2 regions of the Arthrobacter sp. SAFR-023 genome follow, and region 1 is predicted to be linked to the other one. Evidence: riboswitches for the same ligand, from Rfam matches in the RefSeq annotation. Region 1 holds a riboswitch; the other holds the start of a gene.

The links. Region 1 has a riboswitch for cyclic di-AMP ahead of ACTHQX_RS09665 (LysM peptidoglycan-binding domain-containing protein). Riboswitches for the same ligand answer to the same signal wherever they lie in the genome.
Region 2: it holds a riboswitch for cyclic di-AMP, as region 1 does, so the genes downstream of both, ACTHQX_RS17810 (C40 family peptidase) here and ACTHQX_RS09665 (LysM peptidoglycan-binding domain-containing protein) in region 1, are expected to answer to the same signal.

What each region holds. Positions count from the first base shown of each region.
Region 1 is NZ_JBQCMF010000007.1:133,591-137,233, forward strand. Features, by position in the region: gene ACTHQX_RS09650 (Re/Si-specific NAD(P)(+) transhydrogenase subunit alpha) at 1-560, shown strand, start outside; gene ACTHQX_RS09655 (NAD(P) transhydrogenase subunit alpha) at 560-931, shown strand; gene ACTHQX_RS09660 (NAD(P)(+) transhydrogenase (Re/Si-specific) subunit beta) at 928-2,301, shown strand; cyclic di-AMP (ydaO/yuaA leader) riboswitch at 2,451-2,621, shown strand; gene ACTHQX_RS09665 (LysM peptidoglycan-binding domain-containing protein) at 2,626-3,573, shown strand.
Region 2 is NZ_JBQCMF010000017.1:97,071-100,713, reverse strand. Features, by position in the region: cyclic di-AMP (ydaO/yuaA leader) riboswitch at 1-167, shown strand, start outside; gene ACTHQX_RS17815 (M23 family metallopeptidase) at 179-1,003, shown strand; cyclic di-AMP (ydaO/yuaA leader) riboswitch at 1,140-1,311, shown strand; gene ACTHQX_RS17810 (C40 family peptidase) at 1,382-2,074, shown strand; gene ACTHQX_RS17805 (NlpC/P60 family protein) at 2,177-2,965, shown strand; gene ACTHQX_RS17800 (HNH endonuclease) at 3,188-3,643, shown strand, end outside.

The DNA.
Region 1 (3,643 bases):
CGGCTGGCGGGTACGCACGCGAGCTCACCGCCGACCGCGGCGCCCTGCAGCGGCAGCTGCTGGCTCCCCACGTCGCCGATGCCGACGTATTGATCACGACGGCGGCTGTCCCCGGCCGGCACGCCCCGCTCCTGGTGACCCGGGAGATGGTGCAGGGCATGCGCCCCGGATCGGTCGTGGTCGACCTCGCCGCGGAGTCGGGCGGCAATGTGGAGGGGTCCGTGGCCGGCCGGGACATCCACGTCCCCACGGCCGACGGAAAGGGGACCGTCGCCGTCGTCGGCCTCAAGGACGCGGCGTCGGCCATGCCCACGGACGCCTCCCGGCTCTATGCGAAGAACGTGGCCAACCTGCTGGCGCTGATGACGCGGGACGGGACGGTGGACCCGGATTTCGACGACGACGTGATAGCAGGTGCGTGCCTGACGCACGACGGCGTGGTGCGGCACCCGCCGACGGCGGAGGCTCTCGCGGTGGTCGCGAGCGAGGCGGACAACGGACTCGCCGATGAGTTGGCGGACGGGCCAGTGAAGACATCGGAAAACGAAGGGGTGGTCTGATGGACGGCATCAGCCTGCTGACCATCACCGTGCTTGCGGTGTTTGTCGGCTTCGAAGTGGTGTCGAAGGTTTCCAGCACGCTGCATACGCCCCTGATGTCCGGCGCGAACGCGATCCACGGGATCATCCTGGTGGGTGCCATCATCGTCGCCGGCCAGGCAACGCATCCCTGGGTCCTCGCGGTGGCGCTGCTGGCGGTGGTGCTTGCCACGGCGAACCTGGTGGGCGGCTTTGTGGTGACGGACCGCATGTTGCAGATGTTCCGCGGCCGCAAGCCGGATAAGCCGGCCAAGCCCGGTGCGCCCGGTGCCACACCAGGTACGGGCGCCACACTCGGTGATACCAAGGAGAACACGGAGGCCACCCGGTGACCCTCCTGGACCCCAACGTCACCGCCCTGCTCTACCTCGCGGCGGCTGTCTTCTTCATCCTGGCGCTGAAGGGCCTGAATTCCCCGCGAACCGCCCGCCGCGGCAACCTCATCGGCGCCTTTGGTGCGGTGGTCGCGGTCTTTACGGTCTTTTTCTCGACCCGGCTGGACAACGTCCCCCTGATCCTCGGCGCCATAGCCGTGGGCTCCGGCGTGGCAGCCCCCGTGGCCAGGCGCGTCAAGATGACCCAGATGCCGCAGCTCGTCGCCCTCTTCAACGGCGTGGGCGGCGGCGCCGCTGCCCTCGTGGCGCTGCTGGAACTGCCGCATGCTGAGGACGCCTGGGTGCGCGTCGCCGTCGTGTTCACCCTGCTGGTGGGGGCGGTGTCCTTCGCCGGTTCCGCGGTGACGTTCGCGAAGCTGCAGGAGCTTATGACCACCCGCCCCGTGGTGTTCCCCGGCCTGCCGGTGCTCATGGGCGCGGTGCTGCTCGCCGCCGTCGGCGCTGGCGCCGCCGTTGTGCTGGGCGGCTCGCTCGTCCTGGCGCTGCCCCTCCTGCTGCTGGGCCTGGTGGCAGGCGTGCTGCTGGTGCTGCCGGTGGGCGGCGCCGACGTGCCGATCGTCATCTCGCTGCTCAACGCCTTCACTGGCCTGGCGGTCGCGGCATCCGGCCTGGTGCTGGGCAACGTGCTCCTGGTGGTGGCCGGCACACTGGTGGGGGCGTCCGGCACCATCCTCACCCGGGCGATGGCTGCGGCCATGGGCCGAAGCGTGGCCGGCATCCTGTTCGGCGCGTTCCGGGGAGGTTCGACGGCGGGATCCACCGCTGTGAGCGACCGTCCGGTCCGTTCGTCGAGCCCCGAGGACGTGGCGGTGCTGCTGGGCTACGCGCAGCGCGTGATCATCGTTCCCGGCTACGGGCTGGCCGTCGCGCAGGGACAACACACCGCGGCGGAGCTGGCGCAGGCCCTGGAATCCCGGGGTACCCGCGTGGACTTCGCCATCCACCCCGTGGCGGGGCGCATGCCGGGGCACATGAACGTGCTGCTCGCCGAGGCCAATGTGCCCTACGAATCGCTCAAGGAAATGGGTGAGATCAACTCCGAGTTCCGCACCGCCGACGTGGCGCTGGTGGTGGGCGCGAACGACGTCGTGAACCCCGCCGCCAAGACCACCGCAGGCTCGCCGATCTATGGGATGCCCATCCTTGAGGTGGCGGACGCACGGCAGGTGGTGTTCCTCAAGCGCTCCATGCGGCCCGGGTTCGCGGGAATCGAGAACGACCTCATGTTCGAACCGCAAACCACCCTGCTGTTCGGCGACGCCAAGGAGTCCCTGACGAAGGTGCTGGGCGCGGTGAAGGCCCTGTAGGGGGCAGCATCCGGGGGTTGTCCCGAGCCTTTCCGCCACACCCTCGTTACTCAAATGTGACTTTTGGGGCCTGAGTGCGATAGCCTCGGCCGGTGCCCTGGTTCCGCTCAGGGCATTCCCGGGCAGAATGCCGAGCCCTGCCGCTGACCGGGATCCGTTCGCTATGACCAACAGGCAGGGACGGGGGAACCACCTTTGTACCGGCCTTGCAAGCCAAGGCCTAGGGGTTAAGTCCAGACGCTCCGCCCAGCGGCGGGCAGGACCGGGTGACTCCCATCCGAACCCGACAGCTCACCCCGCAGGCATGGGAGAGGCACATCAACCATGTCACGTAAGTTCACCGCCGCGCGCCATCGCGCCACCCCGACGACGTCCATCGCTTTGCAGGGCCTGCAGTATTCCCTCAGGTCCAACGCTGCCTCGGTTGCCAAGCCGGCGGCCGCCGCCGCCGTCGCTTCAGGGCTCCTCTTCGGCGCCGGAGCACCCGCACACGCAGGTGCCTACGCTCCGGAGACGCCGGACGCCGCCGCTGCTGTCCAGTCCGCAGCTGGCCAGGCGCTGGCAGCACCCACCCAGGCAGTCCCCGCCCCGGCGCAGGCCGCCCCGGCAGTTCCCGCGCCGGCAAGCGGTGGATCCGCTGTTGCCGGCGCATCGCACACCGTGGTGCCCGGCGACACCCTTGGTGCCATCGCAGCACGCCACGGTGTCAGCCTTGATGCACTCCTCGCGGAGAACGGCCTGTCCCTGGCGTCCGTCATTTACCCCGGCGACCAGATCCTCATCCCCGGACCGGGTGCCGTTGCAGCTCCCGCTGTACCTGCGGCCCCGGCAGTGCCTGAGGTTCCTGCCGCTCCGGCAGTTCCCGCGGCTCCAGCACCGGCTGCCCCGGCGCCTGCCAGCATGGGAATCTACAACGCCTCCGCCTCGATTACACCGGCGGCTGCAACCCAGTCAGCCAGTGGCGTGGGTGGAGCCATTGTGGCCTCTGCCCGGGCGCAGCTCGGCGCCACCCAGGACTGCACCATCCTGGTGGAGCAGGCACTGCGCTCTGTCGGTAAGTCCGTCGGCGACCTGGCCCCCGCACAGTTCTACCAGTACGGGACTCCGGTTTCCGCCCCGCAGCCCGGTGACCTGATGATTAGCGCCGGACACGTCGGCGTCTACATCGGCGGCGGCCAGGCCATCAGCAGTGGCATGAATGGCGTCAACGAAACCATCGTGCACCCGGCCTCCTGGCTCACCGGCTCCACCTACGTGCGGGTGAACGCCTAACAGCGCGTGAGCGCCTGACGGGCGACAGCCGAACAGGCAGAACGTTACAACAGCAGCGGCGGGTGCATAG
Region 2 (3,643 bases), on a different contig from region 1:
CGGCTGTTTCTACAGCCTTGGGGTGAAGTCCGCAGCAGCAAGTCTCTTCCGCAGAAGGAATCCTCCCGGGATACCCCTGTGCCGGAATGGCTTGTTATGGCGGGCCGGGTCCGAACTCTCTGACCCGAATCCGACAGCTAACTTCGCAGGCTATCCAGAGAGGAAGCAGTACTTGTCGATGCAGAATGCCCGGGGCCGCCGCCGCGCGTCCGGTCCCGCTCCTGAGCCGCGCCCTGCGGAGGCCATTGCCGCGGACCGTCCCCGGGACGCTCAGCGCGAGGCGCGCCGCCGCCGCCGGGGTCCGTTCCGGCAGGTTACGGATTTCGCTTCGGCCAGTGGTGTTGGGCAAAAGGCTGGAGTGGCCCTTGCTGCTACCGGCCTGCTGCTGACTGTTACCGTCCCCGCCACCAGCCCCGTCCTGGCTGCCGACGAGCATCAGGGAGGAGCGTCCGCGTCCGCCGCCTCACCGGCCCAGCCGAAGGTCTCGGCGGAAGCGGCAGCGAAGATCGACTTCAGCCGTACGTCCGTCTCCACCACCGGTGACCCGGACGGAAAGCTCAAGCAGCTCCTGAGTGCTCAGTCTGCCGGCAGCATCAGCCGTGCGGCCTCGGTGGGCACCTTGGGCGGGCCGCTGACCACGCTCGTGAAGTCTTCGCCGTTCGGCTACCGGGTTAGCCCGATCACCGGCGGCGCCGGTGAGTTCCACCGCGGCCAGGACTTCGCCGCCCAATGCGGCACGCAAGTGCTTGCTGCGGCCAGCGGCAAGGTCACGTTCGCCGGGTGGCACCCATACGGGGGAGGCAACCGCGTGGTCATCGACCACGGCAACGGCTTGGAGACCACGTACAACCACCTGTCGTCCTCCAGCGTCGAGGTTGGCCAAAAGGTCACCCGCGGTGAGGCGATTGCCCTGAGCGGGACCACCGGCGCCTCCACCGGCTGCCACCTCCACTTCGAGGTGATGGTCAACGGGGAAGTCGTTGATCCCACCGGCTGGCTCTAAGCCAAGCCGAGTGAGCACTCTCATTCCTGTGACATGCCGTGACCTGAATGTGACATTAGCTCCGAACTGCTGTACCGTCTAAACCGCGTCAACTTTTCCGAAGTTGACGCTCTTGAGTGGATTGCCTAGCTCTGCCACCGCTCAAGGTCCGTTCGCATTACATCGTCTGGCAGGGGCGGGGGAACCAATTTTGGTCTTCGCAAGAAGGCCTTGGGGTTAAGTCGCAAAAGCTTCCCAGGAAGCCGAGCGGCCGGGTGCACTCCCATCCGAATCCGACAGCTCACCTCGCAGGCATTGGGAGAGGCTACCTTCGTGTCTTCACGCCACAATGCCGCGCGCCACCGCGCGCAAACGGTTCGTATGAACCCATTGGACTCCGTGTCCAAGGCGGTTAGCGCCAATGCCGGCACAGTAGGTCGCCAGGCAGCTGTTATCGCAGCTGCTTCAGGGCTCATCCTGAGCGTTGGCATGCCTGCCAACGCAGCCGACGCCAACATTGGTGTTTCCGCCTCCTCGGAGACCGGATCCCAGGCCGCGCAGCTTGCTGTGACCGCCGCGCCCACCGCCACTGTCTCTTTCGAGCGTCCTGAAGTCACCACGGTGGCTGCCCCGGTCGCCGAAATCATTGCTCCGCAGTCGAGCGATGAGGGCCAGGCGGGCGATGCAGGCCAGGCCAGCGACGAGAGTGCCGGTGCGGCCCAGGCCGTCACTGCCAAGTCCACCGATGGTGCGGCCTCCGCCGCAGCGTCCGGACTGGCTGCAATCGCGTACACCGGCATCGGCAACCCCTACGTCTGGGGCGGCACCACCCCCAGCGGCTGGGACTGCTCCGGCTTCACCCAGTGGGTTTACGCTCAGGCAGGCATCAGCATTCCCCGCGTCAACGCGTGGACTGCCATGAAGCCCACCTCCACGCCTGCTCCCGGCGACCTGGTCATGCAGAACGGCGGCGCCCACGTGGGCATCTACGTCGGCAACGGCATGATGATCAGCGCGCTGAACCCCTCGGACGGAACGCTCCTGCATGCGGTGTCCGCCACGGGCACGTCCTCCTTCTTCACCCTTCGCTAAAAATCCGATTCGAGACGGGCCGGCTTACCCCCAAGATGCCGGCGCGTCGATAACCCACGTCCTGCTACCGCGGTCCGTGGAACACGAAAGAGAGAAATCTTAATGACTACACGTGCGACCATTGCACGCCACCGCGCCGAGGTCACCAAGACCAACTCGCTGGCTGTCATTGCCAAGGCCGTCGGCGACAACGCCGGTGGTGTGGGCCGCCAGGCCGCAGTTATCGCTGCTGCTTCCGGTCTCGTCCTGACCAGCGGCATCGCCGCCAACGCTGCTGAGACCAACGTTCAGCGCGAATCCGCTCCGGCCTCCACGCTGGAGGTCCAGTCCGCTGCGCCGGCCACGATTTCCGCTGCGTCCAGCATTGCGATCTCCTACGAGAAGCCTGCTGTCTCCACCGCCCCGGCTCCCGTCGTCGAGGCCCCCAAGCCTGTCGTCAAGGTCCAGGAAGCGCCGCCCGCTGTTGAGGCTGCTCCGGTTGCTGAAGCCGCACCCGCAGTCCAGGCCACGGCAGCCGTTGCAACTGCTGCCCCGGCAGCTCCGAAGACCACCGCCGCCAGCGGCAAGGGCGCTGCAATCGCCGCTGCCGCCTACGCGCAGCTGGGTGTCTCGCAGGACTGCACCGCCCTGGCCACCAACGCACTCGCAGCTGTGGGCGTCCACTACCACGGCTGGCCGGCAGGCTACCTGTCCCTCGGCCGCACCGTGAGCGCTGCTGAGGCTCAGCCGGGCGACCTCGCCTACTACCAGAACGGCGGCATGGGCCTGGCCCACATCGCTGTGTACGTCGGCAACGGCCAGGCCGTCCACGGCGGCTGGAACGGCGGAACCACCGCACTGTTCAGCGTGAACGTCGGCTCCGGCCCGGTCTTCATCCGCGTCGGCGGCTAAGACACACAAGCGTTACGGAAGGACCCCCGCCAGCACGGCGGGGGTCCTTTTTTGCCTTGCACCCGCATGAATGTTTGGCGACACGCCATGGCGATGCTTGTGTTCGATTCGCTCATCTGCCTAGTGAGTGTTTACTCTTATGGTGTCGATCCATAGCCCGGACATGCAGAGGGCAGCCGGCCCTCGCGCCTCTGCCGGGTGCGGCCGTGAAGAGGTATGTGCATGCGCACTCTCGTTCTGAATGCTGGATATGAACCGCTGGCGGTAGTGACATTCCGCCGGGCGCTGGTCCTTGTGCTCACCGGAAAAGCAAGCGTGGTGGCCGAAGGCGACGATCCTGTCGTCGGGCCGCAGGACATCATGGGCCGTCCGTCCGTGATTCTCCTCAACCGCTACATCCGCCCCCGGTACAACATGATCACCGCGGTGAGCAGGCGCGGTGTGCTTCGCCGCGACGGCCACCGGTGCGCCTACTGCGGCAAGGCAGCCCACACCATAGACCATGTCCAGCCGAAATCGCGGGGCGGTGCAGACTCTTGGGAGAACCTTGTCGCAGCCTGCCTTCGCTGCAACAACGTCAAGGGCGACCACACGCCCAGCGAAATGGGCTGGAAGCTCCGGTTTGATCCGGCGCCGCCGGTGGGCACCATGTGGCAGATCAAGGAGCTGGAAAAGCCC